Regions from separate parts of the Colwellia sp. KS18-150 genome, predicted to be linked through region 3. Evidence: predicted binding sites of a transcription regulator. Region 3 holds the regulator's gene; each other region holds the start of a gene.

Region 1 (4,254 bases), on a different contig from region 3:
TTTGCCGCTTTATCTTGCGCAAATTGCTGGTTAACTGAAATCTCTTGATCTAACTGCTGAATGTTAATAAGTAACTGATTTTTCTGTTCACTAATTGCAATTAACTTATCAGGTTGATGTTGTTGTAGTATTTCTTTTTCGTCATGAATAATTTTTTCAAGTGCTTGAAGTTGTGTAAATTGCTTAGCAAGTAATGCTAGTGATTGTGGTGAAGCTGACATGTAAAACACCCTGTAAAAACATCATATTAATAACAATTATCACCTAGTGCTTCATTGATATCAAATGAAAGCAGTCAAAATCAAACAAACATTATAATGATAATCAATTAAATAAGATCAAACTCAAACTTAGCAATGCTTGCGGCAAGCTTTTGTGGATCCACTTTGTAATCACCGGAAGCAATTGCTTTCTTTAGTTCATCAATTTTTTTCTGATCAACCGCGGGTGCTTCATTTGCTTTCTTTTGTAAATCACTTAGCTGTTTTGCTTGTGGTGTGATTGAAACAGAGTCTGCACGTGGTTGGTTTACTGGTGCATTAGTGTTAGCTGTTTGAGCAGCTTGCTGCTTTACTTGCGTTTGCTTATTTTGGTGAACTTGAGCTTGATTGTTCAAGTTATTGATATTTATAGCCATAATATTAACCTGCGGCAGTAGATTTTATCCTAAAATTATTCACTAACTTTATATCGGCAAATAAGGTCAAAACTTAAATTTAAATACTAATAAAATTATAGGTGAATAGTGACTTGATTAATAGCGCTAACTTTTGGGTTGATAATATTCCCCGAGCGAGAGTTCTTCACTTTAATTTGCTGATTAATATTACCATCACTCATCGCAATGCCACGTGTTTTAATCATAAAGTTGTCAGACTTAGCAATAATCGTTACCGTATCGCCTTTACATACTAAACAAACGTTCTTTCTACTGATTGCTCTGCCTTTACCGATCCGTTTTATTGCTTTACTGCCTAATACCGCAGTTTTATCAGCAAGCTTTTTACCTCGTATTTTATTACTCGATAAATATTGAATAGCGATATTGCTTTCAGAAAGGATCATACCTTTTTCAATGATTGTTGTGGCCACTAAAACTGCAAAGGTTTTTTCAACTTTTGCTGGGATATATATTTTCCAAGGAGTTGAATCATCGCAACTTATTTTAACATTTACGTTTCTACCGTTATGATTTTCAGGTATATTTGCCTTAAGCGCTTGTTGGCAGGGTTTTATTATTATTCTTGAGTCTAGTTTACTAACGCTAATAGCTAACTTTCCACCGGGTGGTGGTGTTATTTTGTTCTCAAGGTAATCTTTAGCAAGTGTCTCAAGATATGCACTGTCAAAAGCCTTAGCAAAGCTAAAAGCAGGTGTTAGTACTATAAAGTACGATATAAATAAAAAAACTTTTATATAAGGCATAGTTTTTGTTGTTTATCTTTAGGTAAATTCAAATACTCGACTATGCTTAAATTAAGTCAGCATAGTTGTTAGTCTGTCAATATTGTGACAAGCAGTTAATAATTCTAGTCTTGTTAATTACTTATCTAGTAATAACTTGACTTTTTGATAAGCTAATTGCCACTATCGGCAAGTCGTTTCGACTTATTATTGACTCTTAAATAGAGTAATCAAGAATTGTGCCTTTATGCTTTTTAAGTTGAAGTGCAAGCAGTTTTGATTTTAAACGAGGTTTTTATGGCAGGTATATTAGATTCAGTTAACCAACGAACACAGCTTGTTGGACAAAATAGACTGGAGTTACTACTTTTTAAATTAGTGGGTAGACAGAGATTCGGTATTAATGTCTTTAAAGTGAGAGAAGTTTTACAATGCCCTCGATTAACCTCCTTACCAAAGCAGGACTCCTTTATAAAAGGTGTTGCTCATATTCGCGGGCAAACTATCTCGGTAATTGATTTAAGCAAAGCGATCGGTGCGCCAGCAATTACTCAAACTAAAGACTCTTTCATCATCATTGCAGAGTACAATCGTAGTGTGCAAGGATTCTTAGTAGCTGGTGTTGAACGTATCGTTACCCTCAGTTGGAAGGACATGATGCCACCACCTGAAGGTGCAGGAAAGTCTAGTTATTTAACGGCAGTAACTGAAATAGATAACGAGATGGTATCTATTTTAGATGTTGAGAAAATTCTTAATGAGATAAACCCAGTTTCTACTGATTTAAGCGACGATGTTGCTGATGAAGGTGTAGGCGTTGAATTGGGTGAGCGAATTGTGATGATTGCTGATGACTCAACAGTTGCTCGAAACCAAGTGAAGAGAGCACTAGAGCCATTAGGTATTAAAATGGCATTAGCGAAAAATGGCCAAGATGCCTTAGAGCAGCTTATGGCTATTGAAGCAACTTGCGAAAATAGCATTACTGAAAAAGTTGCCCTAATGGTGTCAGATATTGAAATGCCTGAAATGGATGGCTATACCCTAACTGCCGAAGTTAAAGGTAATGAACGAATGGCAAAAATGCCGATAATACTGCATACCTCATTAAGTGGTGTATTTAATAATGCCATGGTCGCAAAAGTTGGCGCAGAAGACTTTATCCCTAAATTTCATCCGGATGAATTAGCAACGGCTGTGAAGAAATGGTTAAATTATGAAGCGTAAATTCACCATCAAAAGAATAGTGTAGGGGAAGAATTTATAGTGTCAGCAAGACAACTTGACGATAGAAGTTACCTTCAATTTAGAACATTTTTGGAGCAACAATGTGGCATCGTCTTAGGTGAAAATAAGCAGTACCTAGTAAAAAGTCGATTGGCACCACTGATGAATAAGTTTGATATAGCGTCATTAAGTGAATTGGTTAGCCGTACATTATCTCCTGTAGAGCGACAATTACGTGCGGCAGTTATTGATGCGATGACAACTAATGAAACACTTTGGTTTCGTGATGATTATCCCTTTAAATTACTCAAAAGACAGCTGTTACCTGATTTTGCTGATCAAAGAACACCAGTAAAAATTTGGTCTGCGGCTAGCTCTTCAGGGCAAGAGCCTTATTCAATAGCAATGTCAGTCTTAGAATATCAACAAGCAAATCCTGGAGCTTTTCCTCGAGGTGTGCAAGTTATTGGTACTGATATTTCAACCACAATGCTAGAGCATTGTAAGTATGGTCATTATGATTCTTTAGCGTTAGCGAGAGGCTTATCAGAAGAGCGAAAAAATAAGTTCTTTGAGCAAGGAGATAATGACATGCTGAAGGTTAAGGATGAAGTGAAAAAAATGGTTAGCTTCAGGCCTCTCAATCTTTTAAATAGCTATAGTTTGATGGGGCGATTCGATATTGTATTTTGTCGTAATGTACTCATTTATTTCTCGCCAGAAATAAAAACGCAAATCATTGGTCAAATTCATGGCACCTTAAATAAAGCGGGTTATTTATTTTTAGGAGCGTCTGAATCACTCTCTGGTTTAAGTAATGATTTTAATATGCTTAGGTGTAATCCTGGCATTGTTTATCAAAAAAAATAACTTCATTTTTGTGTTTTTTAGCAACGACAATTTATGCGCTATCTTAGCCATAAACTGGTGTGAGCTTATTTTATAAAGCGTTAACTACTCCTTGAGTTAACGCAATTAACAACAAACTTCCTCCAATAACTACCTTCAAATATCTTCTTTGACACTTTATCTGGCATAAATATTGAATACCTTGATGTTAAGGTTTATTCAATGGTGGCATCTTATGGCTATAGGTTTCGATAAAGGGTTTGAGTTACATGCGCAAGGCATGCAACTACGCGCTGAACGTGCAGAGGTATTAGCAAATAATATAGCTAATTCTGACACGCCTGGATATAAAGCCAAAGGTATGGACTTTCAAAAAGCCATGCAACAAGCCACCTTGCAACAACAAAACGGCATGAGCCGAACGAACAGTAAACATTTTGATGTTCGTACCGAATTAAATAATAACGTAGATTTTCGCACTCCTAATCAACCAGATACAGGTGATGGTAATACGGTTGATGTACAAGTGGAACGAAACTTGTATTTAGAAAACTCATTAGAGTATCAAGCAAGTGTGCAATTTCTAAACGGTAAAATAAAAGCGCTGCAAAAAGTCATCAGCGGAGGTAGGTAATTATGAGTCTATTTAACGTATTTAATATCACAGGTAGTGGCATGAGCGCGCAATCAACACGCTTAAACACCACAGCCAGTAATATTGCCAACGCGGATAGTGTTAGTTCAAGTATTGACCAAACCTACCGTGCACGCCAT
Region 2 (4,254 bases), on a different contig from region 3:
GTTAGCCAACGTAGTGATACCAGTGAAGATAAGCCACAAACAGTTGTGGTAGATTACAGTGCTCCAAATTTAGCCAAAGAAATGCATGTTGGCCACTTACGCTCAACCATTATTGGTGATGCCGTTGTACACGCATTAGAGTTTCGCGGCGATAAAGTCATTCGTCAAAATCACATGGGTGATTGGGGCACGCAGTTTGGTATGTTAATCGCGCACTTAAGCGATAAACTTGCCAGTAATGAAGTGGCTGAAACCGCACTTGCTGATTTAGAAAACTTTTACCGTGAAGCGAAAGTTCGCTTTGACGAAGAAGAAGGTTTTGCTGATAGAGCCCGCGCTGACGTTGTTAAGTTACAAAGTGGTGACGAACGTTGTGGAAAATTATGGCAGCAGTTTATTGATATTTCAGTTGCTCACAGTGAAGAAATTTATGACAAATTGAATGTCTCGCTACAACGCTCTGATATCATGGGCGAAAGTGCTTACAACGATGATTTGCCCGTTGTTATTAACGAATTAATGGCAAGTAAAATTGCTGAAGAAAATCAAGGAGCTAAAGTCGTTTTCATTCCTGAAATGGCCAATAAAGATGGTGAGCCATCAGTATTTATCGTGCAAAAATCGGGGGGCGGTTTCTTATATGCGACTACCGATTTATCCGCCTGTCGCTATCGTAGCGGCAAACTAAAAGCGGATCGAATCATTATATTCACCGATGCACGCCAAGCATTACACTTTAAACAAGTGGAAATTGTTGCCCGTAAAGCCGGTTTCTTGCCTGAACAAGTGGGTTATGATCATTGCCCTTTTGGTATGATGATGGGTAACGATGGTAAGCCGTTTAAAACTCGTACCGGTGGTACTATCAAGCTTGCTGAATTATTAGATGAAGCGGTCGTGCGAGCCAGTGAGTTGATTAAAGAGAAAAACCCAGAAATCACTGAGGAAAGCCTTGCTGAAATATCAACAAAAGTAGGTATTGGCGCCGTTAAGTTTGCTGATTTATCTAAAAATCGTACTAGTGATTATATCTTCAACTGGAAAACCATGTTGAGTTTTGAAGGAGCGACAGCGCCTTACTTACAATATGCTTATTCACGTATTCAAAGTATATTTATGAAAGCGGAGAGTACTAAGGGTAACGTTGCTGAGGCTGCACATGATATTCAAATTATTGAGCCGCAAGAAAAAGCACTCGCATTAAAGTTACTGCAACTTGAAGATGTTATTGACGCCGTGATCAGTGAGTGTACGCCTAACTTGCTGTGTAATTACCTCTATGAATTAGCAAGTTTGTACATGAGTTTTTATGAAGCATGCCCTATTCTAAAAGAAGGCACTAACGATGACGTAAAAGCATCACGCCTTGCACTGTGTAACTTAATTGCTAAAACCTTAAAACAAGGTTTAGATATATTAGGTATTGAAGTAATGGATAGAATGTAATCATTAGAAATAAGGGGGCAATATGCAATTTACTGATAGCCATTGCCACCTTGATTTCACTGAGCTCTCATCACAACGGCCAAAATTACTGCAAGATTGTCAGGACAAAAATATTCACCGTATTATTGTCCCTGCGGTAAATCCTGAACATTGGCAGAGAGTATTATCACTCTCAACTACCCATCACAAAGTTCAAACAAATCATTCACAAGAAATTGCTAACCAAGTCGACATTGCTTGCTGTTTGGGTATACATCCTTGGTTTCTCATTATTCAAGATAAGTTATCCCCCAAAAACCTTGACCTAGCGTTTCATCAGCAACAATTAACTAAGCTAGTTCACGAAAATAGAGAAAAAATCATCGCTGTTGGCGAATGTGGGATTGATGTTTTTAAAGCGAAAAAGAATACTGATAATGAGCAATCTTTAGCTGAAAACATTAAGCTGCAACAAGATTTCTTCGCAATGCAGCTCCAATTAGCTAAGGCGTCTGACTTACCTGTTGTTGTCCATCACTGTCAGTCTCATCAATACCTGCAGCCTATGTTAAAGCAGTACAATTTATCAAGGGCTGGTGTAATACATGCCTTTTCAGGTAGCTATCAACAAGCTAAGGCTTATGTCGATTTAGGCTTTAAACTCGGCATTGGTGGCACTATCACCTACCCAAGAGCAAAAAAGACCATCAACGCCATTAAGCGTTTACCATTAGATTGCCTTTTATTGGAAACTGACGCGCCTGCTATGCCACCTTCAGGGCAGCAAGGTTTGATAAATACCCCATTAAACATCCCAAGAATATTTCAGGCTTTAACAGAGATAAGATCTGAATCTGTAGAAACGATTGCCACACAATTAGAAAGGAATGTTGAGCAAGTCTTTTTTATTAATTAACCTGATGTAATAAGTATAAGGACATTACATCAATTTAGTTAGCTTTCTTGGTCAGCTATTAAAACCGCTGTAGTATAAGCCAGCAAAGCGATCATCAGAAACAAAAACATCAATCATTACAATTGATGTTTTTATATGACTTAGAACTAAATTAAGATTGCTTCTTAGCTCGACGTGATGCTAAACCAATCATTCCTAAAGCAAAAATAGCAAGGGTAGACGGCTCTGGTATTGAAGTGGTTGAGATAACGATATCATCCAATATTGGCGTTAAAAAGCCGTTATTGGATGGGCCAACACCAATCAATGTCATTGCTGTAAAAGCTGATGCGCCTCTAAACCCATAAAAGAAGTTCGTTGATTGCTGGCCAAACGTAAATAGTTCACCAGCGTCTGTAAGAATTGATAACATATTACCTTCATCAAACCCACCGATAAACCCAGTGTCATCACCCCAGGTAGAACCGAAGCCAGTTATTGCAGTTGTGAAATTTATTACCAGCGATGTTGTTCTGTCAGATGATGTAGTGTCCCATTGAAGAGATAATTCAGTCCCCGTTCCAAGAAAATTTGTTTCATTTCTTATATTTGCGGTTTCCGCTACTCCACCTGATGTTTGATATAAAACACTCATCATATCATTAAAACCAACGGCAGTTTCTACTCCCTCTGCAATGCTTAAATTTGATAGACCATCGAAATTCTCAAGTAAAAATGAACCATTAGATTCCCAAGCGTTTCGATCATTATATTCAATAACTGTTGCTAAAACATTTGTACTACAAAATAAAAACACTGCGGCAGCAAATAACTTCACTTTTTTCATTTAATATTCCTTTTTACGTATGATTAATTATTCTAATTCCAAAATCCAAAAGCAAAAAACACGCCAACAAACTAAACACTAATAATTTCAACACGATAGTTATTTGTAGAATTGCCCAACACTTAAAGCTGTAAAATATTTTGACATTACTTTAAACCCAACACACTGATTTTAGGTAATAAATTAGATTCTATTATGGTATTGTATTTCGAGTGGAATATGATAATGATATTTACTTACTAACGAAGTTTTATTCATTGTTAGTGAAATTTAATATTGGTAAGCGAATTTTGATTTATCATACTGTTAACGATAAATTGAGCCTCATCGTTAACATCTAGAATTGAACTCCATAGCCATCTTTGAACTTATTTATATCTATCAGGTAGAGTGAAACACGCGATTAAAACTTTAGAGAATAACGTTATATAGCTTTATTTTCTGAAGATGGAATTCTAAACCCTTGACGGCTAAAGCGATTTAAACCTCTGGTAAGTAAAAAACCAATAATACCAGCGAGGATCAACAGCACTCTAAAAAGCCCTTCTCTGTCATAACTATCTTGCTCTAACGCTGAGGTCAACAGCGATTTTTCAATTGTTATCCTTAAGTATCCTCTTAATGTTTCACTGCGGATCTCTGCAATAAAAGGGACGTATTGTGCACTTTTATCTAAGGTTTTACGTGCTTGCTCAATACCAAAAAGAGCCTTAATCGATGCAGGTGTATAATCTTCATGCATCGATGACAAAACTCGTTGGCCCGTTTCATCGTAGAAATGAATATCTCGTACAAAGTCTGCCTCAGCCATTTTGTTAAAATAATCTTGCAACAAAGCATTGCGCGATTTCTTGTTGGTTTTAACGATCTTTTGTTCAAGTAATGTCGATGTACCAGCGATGGCCTGTTGCAAAAACTGATTAGCCGTTTGCTCAAACTGTTGCGTTATTACTTGCTGATTCTTTTCAACACTCGACACCCAAATACTCATTAAAACAACGATAAGCAAAATAGCACTAACTAATTGCAGAATTTTATTATAAATTGACGATAATTTAGGGTATAAAGGCTGCTCTACTGGTTTCAT
Region 3 (4,254 bases):
TGAAGAATTTATGATAAAAAACAGCCCAATAAAACGCACGATAACTCAAATAAAAACTCTCGGCATTAGTATACTAATCGCCAGCGGATTACTTAGTGTTGTAGGCTCTGCTCACGCCGCAAAGAAAGACCTAACTCAAGAAATCACAATAAAATCAAATCGCCAAAGTGCTGATTTAAAGAATAAAATTGCTAGTTATCTCGAAAATGTTAGTATCAGCCAAGGCTCCATTGCTATCACGGCTGATATTGTTCAAGTTTTTAGTAAAGTTGATGCAACAACAGGTGATAAATTCGATACTTACCTTGCCAAAGGTAAACCTGCCCTTTTTCAGCAACAATTAGAAGATGGCAGTTTAATCAGCTTACAAGCAGATGAAATTAAATATCAGCCTGATCAATACCTCATTACGGTTTCAGGCAATGCGCAAGTAAAACAAGCGGGTAGTAAAGTGACTGGTGAAATCATCACTTACAATACCTTAAATGAAAAGCTTGAAGCTGAAAGTAGCAGTGAGAACTCAGTCACCACTATTCTACAGCCTGCACAAATTAAAGCGCAAAAAGAGAAGTCTGAAGCAGAGAAGAAAACCAATAAAGACAATAATAATGACTAACAAAATGAGTAATATGGAAACAGCAACACTAACCGCAGATGGCCTTTCGAAGTCATATAAAAGCCGGCAAGTGGTTAAGAATGTTAGCCTGAGTGTCAATACTGGCCAAATAGTAGGTTTATTAGGACCAAATGGTGCCGGTAAAACCACCTCTTTTTATATGATTGTTGGTTTAGTACCTAACGATAACGGTCAAATAATATTAAATAATGAAGATGTTACGTTAGCGCCTATGCATGAACGAGCGAGACGTGGGATCGGTTATTTACCTCAAGAAGCGTCTATTTTTAGAAAACTGACGGTTACTGAAAACATCATGGCTATTTTACAAACTCGTAAACACCTTGATGAAGGTCAAAAACAAGAAAAGCTTGAACACTTGCTCGAAGAATTTAATATTTGCCATATCAAAGATAATTTAGGCATGAGTTTATCAGGCGGCGAAAGAAGAAGAGTCGAAATAGCGCGTGCGCTAGCTGCTGAACCACAATTTATTTTATTAGACGAACCTTTTGCTGGCGTTGATCCTATTTCAGTAGGGGATATAAAAAAGATCATTATTCATCTTAAAGAACGTGGCATAGGTATCTTAATTACTGATCATAATGTCAGAGAAACCTTGGATGTTTGTGAGCATGCTTATATAGTTAGCCATGGTGAAATTATTGCTCAAGGTGATGCGGATCAAATTCTAGCGAATCAAAAAGTAAGAGATGTATACCTTGGTGAGCAATTCACGCTATAGTAACTAATGTACTTAGCAAATTAAGCTATAATCCAAAGTAAATAATATAAACAAAAAAACAGGATAAGATCAAAACTAAATGCGTCCATCACTGCAGCTCCGAATAGGACAACAACTTACCATGACGCCGCAACTGCAACAAGCGATCAAGCTTTTGCAGCTCTCGACGTTAGAACTTCAGCAAGAAATTCAAGAAGTCCTTGAAAGTAATCCGCTGTTAGAAGTTAATGAAAATACTCCTAGCGACACTAACGAAAATAGTGACAGTAATAATGAAAAGCTAGAAGAAGCGTTTTCATCAACAACGGATAACACTGAACAGGCGACTGTTGAAGGCAGCGAAGATGCCAGTGCAACTATTGACGAGATAACTACCACGGAAGCTTTAGCGCAAAATGATATTCCAGAAGAATTAAATATCGATACCACTTGGGAAGAAAGTTATAGTGCGGGAACATCCAATACCGGCGCAGTGAGTAGCCCTTCTGAAGATTATACATATCAAGGTGAAACGACTGATTCCATTCAAGATCACTTATTATGGCAAATGGAATTAACCCCTTTTACAGATACTGATAGAGCCGTAGCTATTGCGATTATTGAAGCGGTTGATGATGCTGGTTACTTAACCGTTTCTTGTGATGATATCTTAGAGAGTGTAGGTATTGAAGGGCTAGAGCTAGATGAAGTAGAAGCTGTATTAAAACGTATTAATGTTTTTGACCCTATAGGTGTAGCTGCCCAATCTATCGCAGATTGTCTTACCATTCAATTAAATCAATTTGATGACGATACCCCTTACCTAAAAGAAAGTAAGCACATCATTAGTGAGCATATTAACTTACTGGGTAATCGAGACTACCGCCAATTAATGCGTAAAACCAAACTTAAAGAAGATCAACTTCGAGAAGTGATGCGTTTAATTCAAACGTTAAACCCTCGTCCTGGTGATGCCGTCGTTCAAGGTGATGATCAATACGTTATTCCTGATGTTTCTGTAGAGAAAAAAAATGGTCGTTGGATAGTCGAGTTAAATCCTGATACTGCACCAAAATTGTCGATTAATCAGCAATATGCCGCCATGACCAAAACGACAAAATCATCAAGTGATGATGGGCAGTTCATTCGCTCAAATTTACAAGAAGCTAAATGGTTTATAAAAAGTTTAGAGTCACGTAATGACACTTTATTAAAAGTCTCGAATTGTATTGTACAGCGTCAACAAGGCTTTTTAGAACATGGTGCAGAAGCAATGCGCCCCATGGTACTAAACGATATAGCCGAAGCGGTAGATATGCATGAATCAACTATTTCTAGAGTAACCACTCAGAAGTACATGCACACCCCAAGAGGTATTTTTGAATTAAAATATTTCTTTTCAAGTCATGTGAGTACTGAGAATGGTGGTGAATGTTCATCAACTGCCATACGTTCACTCATTAAAAAGCTCATTTTGGCGGAAACACCTGCTAAACCGCTAAGTGATAGTAAGATGGCTGATTTATTAGCCGAGCAGGGAATTAATGTAGCCAGACGTACTATAGCCAAATATCGAGAATCATTGTCTATTCCACCGTCTAACCAACGTAAAAGTTTATTGTAAATTTAACTTATTAAGGATCACGCTTATGCAAATTAACCTTACTGGCCACCATGTAGAAGTTACAGCCTCTTTACGCGAATATGTTAATACTAAGTTTGCTAAATTAGAGCGACATTTTGATCACATAAACAACGTTTACGTTGTTCTTACCGTAGAAAAGTTAAACCAAAAAGCAGAAGCAACAGTGCATTTAAATGGCAGCGAAGTTCATGCTTCAGCCGTTAACACTGATATGTATGCTTCAATCGATACTTTAGTTGATAAATTAGATCGTCAAGTACTCAAATATAAAGGCAAAATTGCCAATCATTAAACTTCGTTCAACCTATTATGACTTTACAAGATATCTTAACACTGGACTGCACAGCTTGTGCAGTTCCAGCTAGCAGTAAAAAACGCATTCTAGAAACATTGTGTCAGCTTGCCGCCCATGAATTAGGTGAGAGTGACAGTACTATTTTATTAGACAGCTTACTTAATCGAGAAAAGATGGGCAGTACTGGTATTGGTAATGGTATTGCTATTCCTCATGGTAAATTAAAGAATTCAGATAAAGCCGTTGCGGTATTATTGACGACAGAAAAAGCCATAGAATTCGATGCTATAGATAACAAACCTGTCGATATCTTTATTTGTCTTTTTGTACCTCAAGACAGTACCCAAGCGCATTTAGAAACTTTGCAGAGTATTGCTAAATTATTTAGTGAGCGAAAAACTGCGAAACAAGTGAGAAAGTGTATCAATAAGCAAACATTATTTAACTTAATTCAGCAGGCACATTAATTTACCAGCACATAATTATCATTTGGTAAATATTATTGAAACAGCACTTAAGTGATTGTAATAATAAAAAATTATCATTAGAACCTAATTTAATATACACATAAGATTGCAGATCAAAGGTAACGAGTTGCTTGTACTTCTCAATACTAATATCTAGTAACTCGAGACATCACCTATGAAACTTATAATTGTTAGTGGCCGCTCAGGCTCAGGTAAATCTGTAGCTTTAAGAGTATTGGAAGATTTAGGCTATTATTGCGTTGACAACATCCCTATTAATTTATTGCCAGCATTAACTCATACCGTGATAAACGATTATGAAACCGTTGCTGTGAGTCTAGATGTACGTAACTTACCTAATGATCCTAAAGATATCCCTGATATTATTAACTATTTACCTAATGCGGTAGAAGTCACCACTTTATTTTTAGATGCCGATGATAAAGATCTCACAAGACGCTTTAGTGAAACTCGTCGATTACATCCATTAATAAAAGAAAATATTCC
Region 4 (4,254 bases), on a different contig from region 3:
GTCGCTTTGGGTTACATTAACCGCAGATTCATTAGTTACTACAGTTTCACCTTCAGCAAAAGCATTCGGCTGTGAAACATTTTGCACTTCATTAATAGAGACGGTAATACCACCATGAGTAATGGCTGCAGCTAATAATCGCACTTCTGAGCCAATAACTATGGTACCTGTTCGAGAGTTAACAATAATCTTTGCTGAGCTAGAGTCTGGCTCAAATTCTAAATTTTCTAATACCGATAAAAAACTGACTCGATCAGCGATATCACGCGGGGCAGTAACTCGCACTGAGGTTGCATCTATCGCTCGCGCAGAGCCGGCAATAAGATCGTTAATCGTATCTGACAAGCGCTTTGCTGTAGTAAAGTCAGAGCGCTGTAAATTAAACGTAATATAGTCCCCTTGCCCAAAAGGCGACTCAACTTCACGCTCAACCGTAGCACCATTAGCAATACGCCCCACTGTTGGCGTATTAACAATAACTTTCGAGCCATCCAGTCCTTCAGCACCTAAACCGCTAACGACTAATGAGCCTTGGGCAACCGCATAAGCGTTACCATCAATCCCCATTAAGATGGTTTGTAATAAGGTACCGCCACGTAAACTTTGTGCGCTCCCCATACTAGAAACAGTAACATCAATAGTTTGACCGGGCTTTTTAAAAGCATTTAATTCTGCATGCACAGCTACCGCGGCAACATTTTTAATTTTTGGTTTTAAGTTTTCTGGCATGGTAATGCCAAAGTTACTTAACATGGTTTTGAAACTTTGCTCAGTAAAAGGGCTTTGCTCGCCTGTGCCTGGTAAACCAACCACTAAACCATAACCAATCAGTTGGTTAGAGCGAACGCCGGCAACATCAGTTAAATCTTTGATGCGCTGAGCTTGGCTAGCAAATGCTAGCAAAGTCATGATAATTGTAATTACTGCTTTCATAATATTACCCTTCGAAGACGAAAATCGCGCGTCTACAGTGGCCACCATGTGCTATTGAAAAATTTAGTTAACCAACCTTGCTCATTCATATCAGCAAAACTACCGGTACCTGCATATTGAATACGGGCATTGGCTACCTTGTTAGATAAAATAGTATTGTTAGAGTTAATATCTTTTGAGCGAATAACGCCGGTTAAGCGGATATACTCATCACCATTGTTTAAGGTGATCCATTTTTCTCCGCGGATCATCAAATTACCGTTAGGTAAAACTTTGAGTACGTGCACGGAGATGTTTCCGCTTAAACTATTACCTTGGTCGGCCTTTGAATCTCCTTTAAACTTGGTATTTTGATTGATACCAAATTGAACCGATTGACCATTAATTGTGACAGGCGCACCACCTAAGCCGATAATGGGATCTAATACGGTATTGTTCTCTTTTTTCAATTCCGTTTTAGCATTTTTGTTCGCTTGCGTGTTTTCTTCTAAAATCACTGAAATAATATCGCCAATGCGATGCGCTTTTGAATCAGAGTAAATGTTATTTACATAGTTCTTTTTAAAAAGAGAGCCGGTAGGCACAATGGCACTTTCTTCTGCTTCAGGTAAAATAGGCGCAAAATCAGGATCATTGGGTAAAGCTTTACTGAGCTCAACCGTATTGCTACAAGCACTTAATTGCGTAACAAGCAGCGCCGTAGCAAAATAAGTTAATGTGTTTTTCATAATCGCCTCCATAACAGCTAAGGATAAAACTGAGCTATAGCTGCTGGTTGATGTAACTTAACATTTGATCTACCGCAGAAATGACTTTTGAGTTCATTTCATAAACACGCTGGGATTCAATTAAGTTAACTAATTCTTCTGTGGTATTAACATTGGAGGTTTCTAACGCCCCTTGTACTATCATGCCAAACCCTTCAAGCCCTGGAACACCCTCTTGAGGCGTACCACTGACTTGTGTTTCTGTATATAAGTTCTGCCCTATTGGCTCGAGTCCTGTCGGGTTTACAAAATTAACCGTGTTAATTTGCCCGACCACGGCTGGCTCTGCTTGGCCTTGTAATGTCACCGACACTTCACCGTCTTGTGAAACAATAATACTTAACGCATCTTCAGGAATGGTGATTTGAGGTTGTAGTAAATAACCTGCACCCGGCGTTACCATATTACCTTCATCATCCATGGTAAATTGACCATTTCGGCTATAAGCTGAAGTTCCATCCGGCATTAGAATTTCAAAAAATCCCTCACCTTGAATCATCAGATCTAAAGCATTATCTGTGGTTAACATATCCCCTTGGGTGTGGATTTTTTGTGTTGCTACCACTTTGGTACCTGCACCTAGCATTAAGCCTGAAGGCGCTTCACTATCATCGGCAGTACGACCACCAGGTTGGTTGATGTTTTGATAAAGTAAATCTTCAAATACCGCACGACTTTTCTTAAAGCCTACAGTACTGGCGTTGGCCAAGTTATTAGAAATTACCGCAATATCTTTCGTTTGCGCATCTAAGCCGGTTTTACTAATCCATAATGCTGGGTTCATACATCACCTCAAATTCAAATTCTTTAAATCCGATTTTATAAAAAATCGGCGAACACTTAGTAAACGCTTTAGAAAGCGCGTAATAACGCAGCGGAGCTAGCGTCTATTTCTTCTGCGGTTTTAATCATTTTTAACTGCATTTCAAACTGCCTTTGTAAGGCAATCATGTCGGTCATTTCATTAATTGGGTTAACATTACTTGACTCTAATTTTCCACCGAGTACTGACACCGTAATATCTGCCTGCTCTAACGCGCCATCTTTACGGCGGAACAAGCCATCACTGCCTTTTTCTAACATGCGAGAATCAGGGTTAACTAATTTCAACTTAGCCACTTCTTCTTGCACTGTACTTGGCGCGCCTTCAGGTTGAACCATAATGGTTCCGTCACGAGTCACTTCAATATTGTTAACCGGCAAAGGTAAGTAGATAGGACCACCGTCACCCACGACTAATTGGCCGCTATTGGTTTCTAAAGCGCCTTCTTCCGTTAATCGTAATTGTCCGTTTCGGGTGTAAGCAACTTCGCCTGTGGCATCTTGTACGGCTAACCAACCGCTACCTTCAATCGCAATATCAAGGGAGCGACCTGTGGTGATAACCCCACCTGAGTCAAAATTTTGGCTAGCGCGCTCTGTCATCGCAAACACTCGCGTTGGCTGTCCTTCACCAAATGCTTGCATGCTTCTCGCCTGCGCTAAATCTGCCTTAAAGCCAGTGGTTTTAGCGTTCGCAAGATTATTTGCGTTAATTGAGAGGGCTTGCATATTCTGTTTGGCACCGCTCATAGCGATGTAAAGCAGCTTATCCATAATGAACTCCAGTATGGGTAAATCTAATAAATAACTCTTTAATAGGTAAATGCAAAGAAAGTGCCAAGGTAAGAGCGATGAAGAGATAGTGAGGGGGTATAATTAAAAATGGCGCTAAATTCACATTTAGCGCCACTTATTCAAGCTAAGATAATGAAAAAATATTATCTAATTTGTAATATCGTTTGGTTTAACTGATTATCTACTTCTAGCGCTCGAGAGTTGGCTTGGAAGTTACGCTGCGCTGAAATTAAATCAATTAGCTCAGTAGTTAAATTAACGTTTGATTGCTCTAATGCAGAGGAGTTTATTGTACCAAAAGTACCCGATCCCCCTTCACCCGCTAGTGGCTCACCAGAGACAATACTTTCTTTCCAACTCGTATTACCAATCTGTGTTAAACCTTGCTCGTTAGCAAAGTTAACCATAGCAATTCGAGCAAGTGGTTGTGAAGTACCGTTTGAATACGTCGCTCGTACTAGACCATCAGCGCCAATATCAATACCAGTTAATCGCCCTACCGCTAAACCATCTTGGTTTAATGCAGTAACTTCAAAGTTAGAAGCAAATTGGGTGGGCTCATTTGGATTCGGTCCTGTGGGATCTAAATTAAAATCTATTTGAACCGTTTGTGTGGTATCAGCGCCATTTGGTAAATGGTTTGCGAAATCGTCAGTAATAATACCACCATCTGCAAGGCTAGGTACTTGCGCGATAAAGTCACCTGAAGCATCAAACTCTAATCTAGCTCCATGAACACCAGTAGGTGCGAGTGGACCTGATACATCACCACCCAAAATACCTGTGGGAGCAGGGATACTAGAATCAACTAAATCAATTGGGCTACCATCTACAGCGGCAAACATCATCCACTCATTAGGGTTAGTAGCAGGATCATCTTTAACAAAGAAATAAGTCATCACATGACTATCGCCTAAGGAGTCAAAGATAGTGACTG

What was found. Region 3 encodes sigma-54, which starts transcription at its own class of promoters, with help from an activator protein. Its sites were predicted from a motif close to GTTGGCACGNNNNTNGNNT; they were not measured.
Region 1: the regulator sigma-54 is predicted to act here: its motif matches at 1,633-1,651, upstream of flgA (flagellar basal body P-ring formation chaperone FlgA).
Region 2: the regulator sigma-54 is predicted to act here: its motif matches at 3,217-3,235, upstream of AC27IF_RS15140 (PEP-CTERM sorting domain-containing protein).
Region 4: the regulator sigma-54 is predicted to act here: its motif matches at 3,346-3,364, upstream of flgF (flagellar basal-body rod protein FlgF).

Annotation. Positions count from the first base shown of each region.
Region 1 covers NZ_BAAJMC010000003.1:14,045-18,298, reverse strand. The annotation lists gene AC27IF_RS05610 (flagella synthesis protein FlgN) at 1-221, opposite strand, end outside; gene flgM (flagellar biosynthesis anti-sigma factor FlgM) at 329-637, opposite strand; gene flgA (flagellar basal body P-ring formation chaperone FlgA) at 733-1,425, opposite strand; gene AC27IF_RS05595 (chemotaxis protein) at 1,702-2,631, shown strand; gene AC27IF_RS05590 (CheR family methyltransferase) at 2,671-3,501, shown strand; gene flgB (flagellar basal body rod protein FlgB) at 3,716-4,114, shown strand; gene flgC (flagellar basal body rod protein FlgC) at 4,117-4,254, shown strand, end outside.
Region 2 covers NZ_BAAJMC010000015.1:27,671-31,924, forward strand. The annotation lists gene argS (arginine--tRNA ligase) at 1-1,446, shown strand, start outside; gene AC27IF_RS15135 (TatD family hydrolase) at 1,469-2,341, shown strand; gene AC27IF_RS15140 (PEP-CTERM sorting domain-containing protein) at 2,493-3,167, opposite strand; gene AC27IF_RS15145 (AhpA/YtjB family protein) at 3,592-4,254, opposite strand.
Region 3 covers NZ_BAAJMC010000001.1:550,907-555,160, reverse strand. The annotation lists gene lptA (lipopolysaccharide transport periplasmic protein LptA) at 11-616, shown strand; gene lptB (LPS export ABC transporter ATP-binding protein) at 630-1,361, shown strand; gene AC27IF_RS02585 (RNA polymerase factor sigma-54) at 1,441-2,964, shown strand; gene hpf (ribosome hibernation promoting factor) at 2,990-3,277, shown strand; gene AC27IF_RS02575 (PTS sugar transporter subunit IIA) at 3,295-3,747, shown strand; gene rapZ (RNase adapter RapZ) at 3,923-4,254, shown strand, end outside.
Region 4 covers NZ_BAAJMC010000003.1:8,054-12,307, forward strand. The annotation lists gene AC27IF_RS05550 (flagellar basal body P-ring protein FlgI) at 1-933, opposite strand, end outside; gene flgH (flagellar basal body L-ring protein FlgH) at 966-1,661, opposite strand; gene flgG (flagellar basal-body rod protein FlgG) at 1,696-2,484, opposite strand; gene flgF (flagellar basal-body rod protein FlgF) at 2,553-3,296, opposite strand; gene flgE (flagellar hook protein FlgE) at 3,461-4,254, opposite strand, start outside.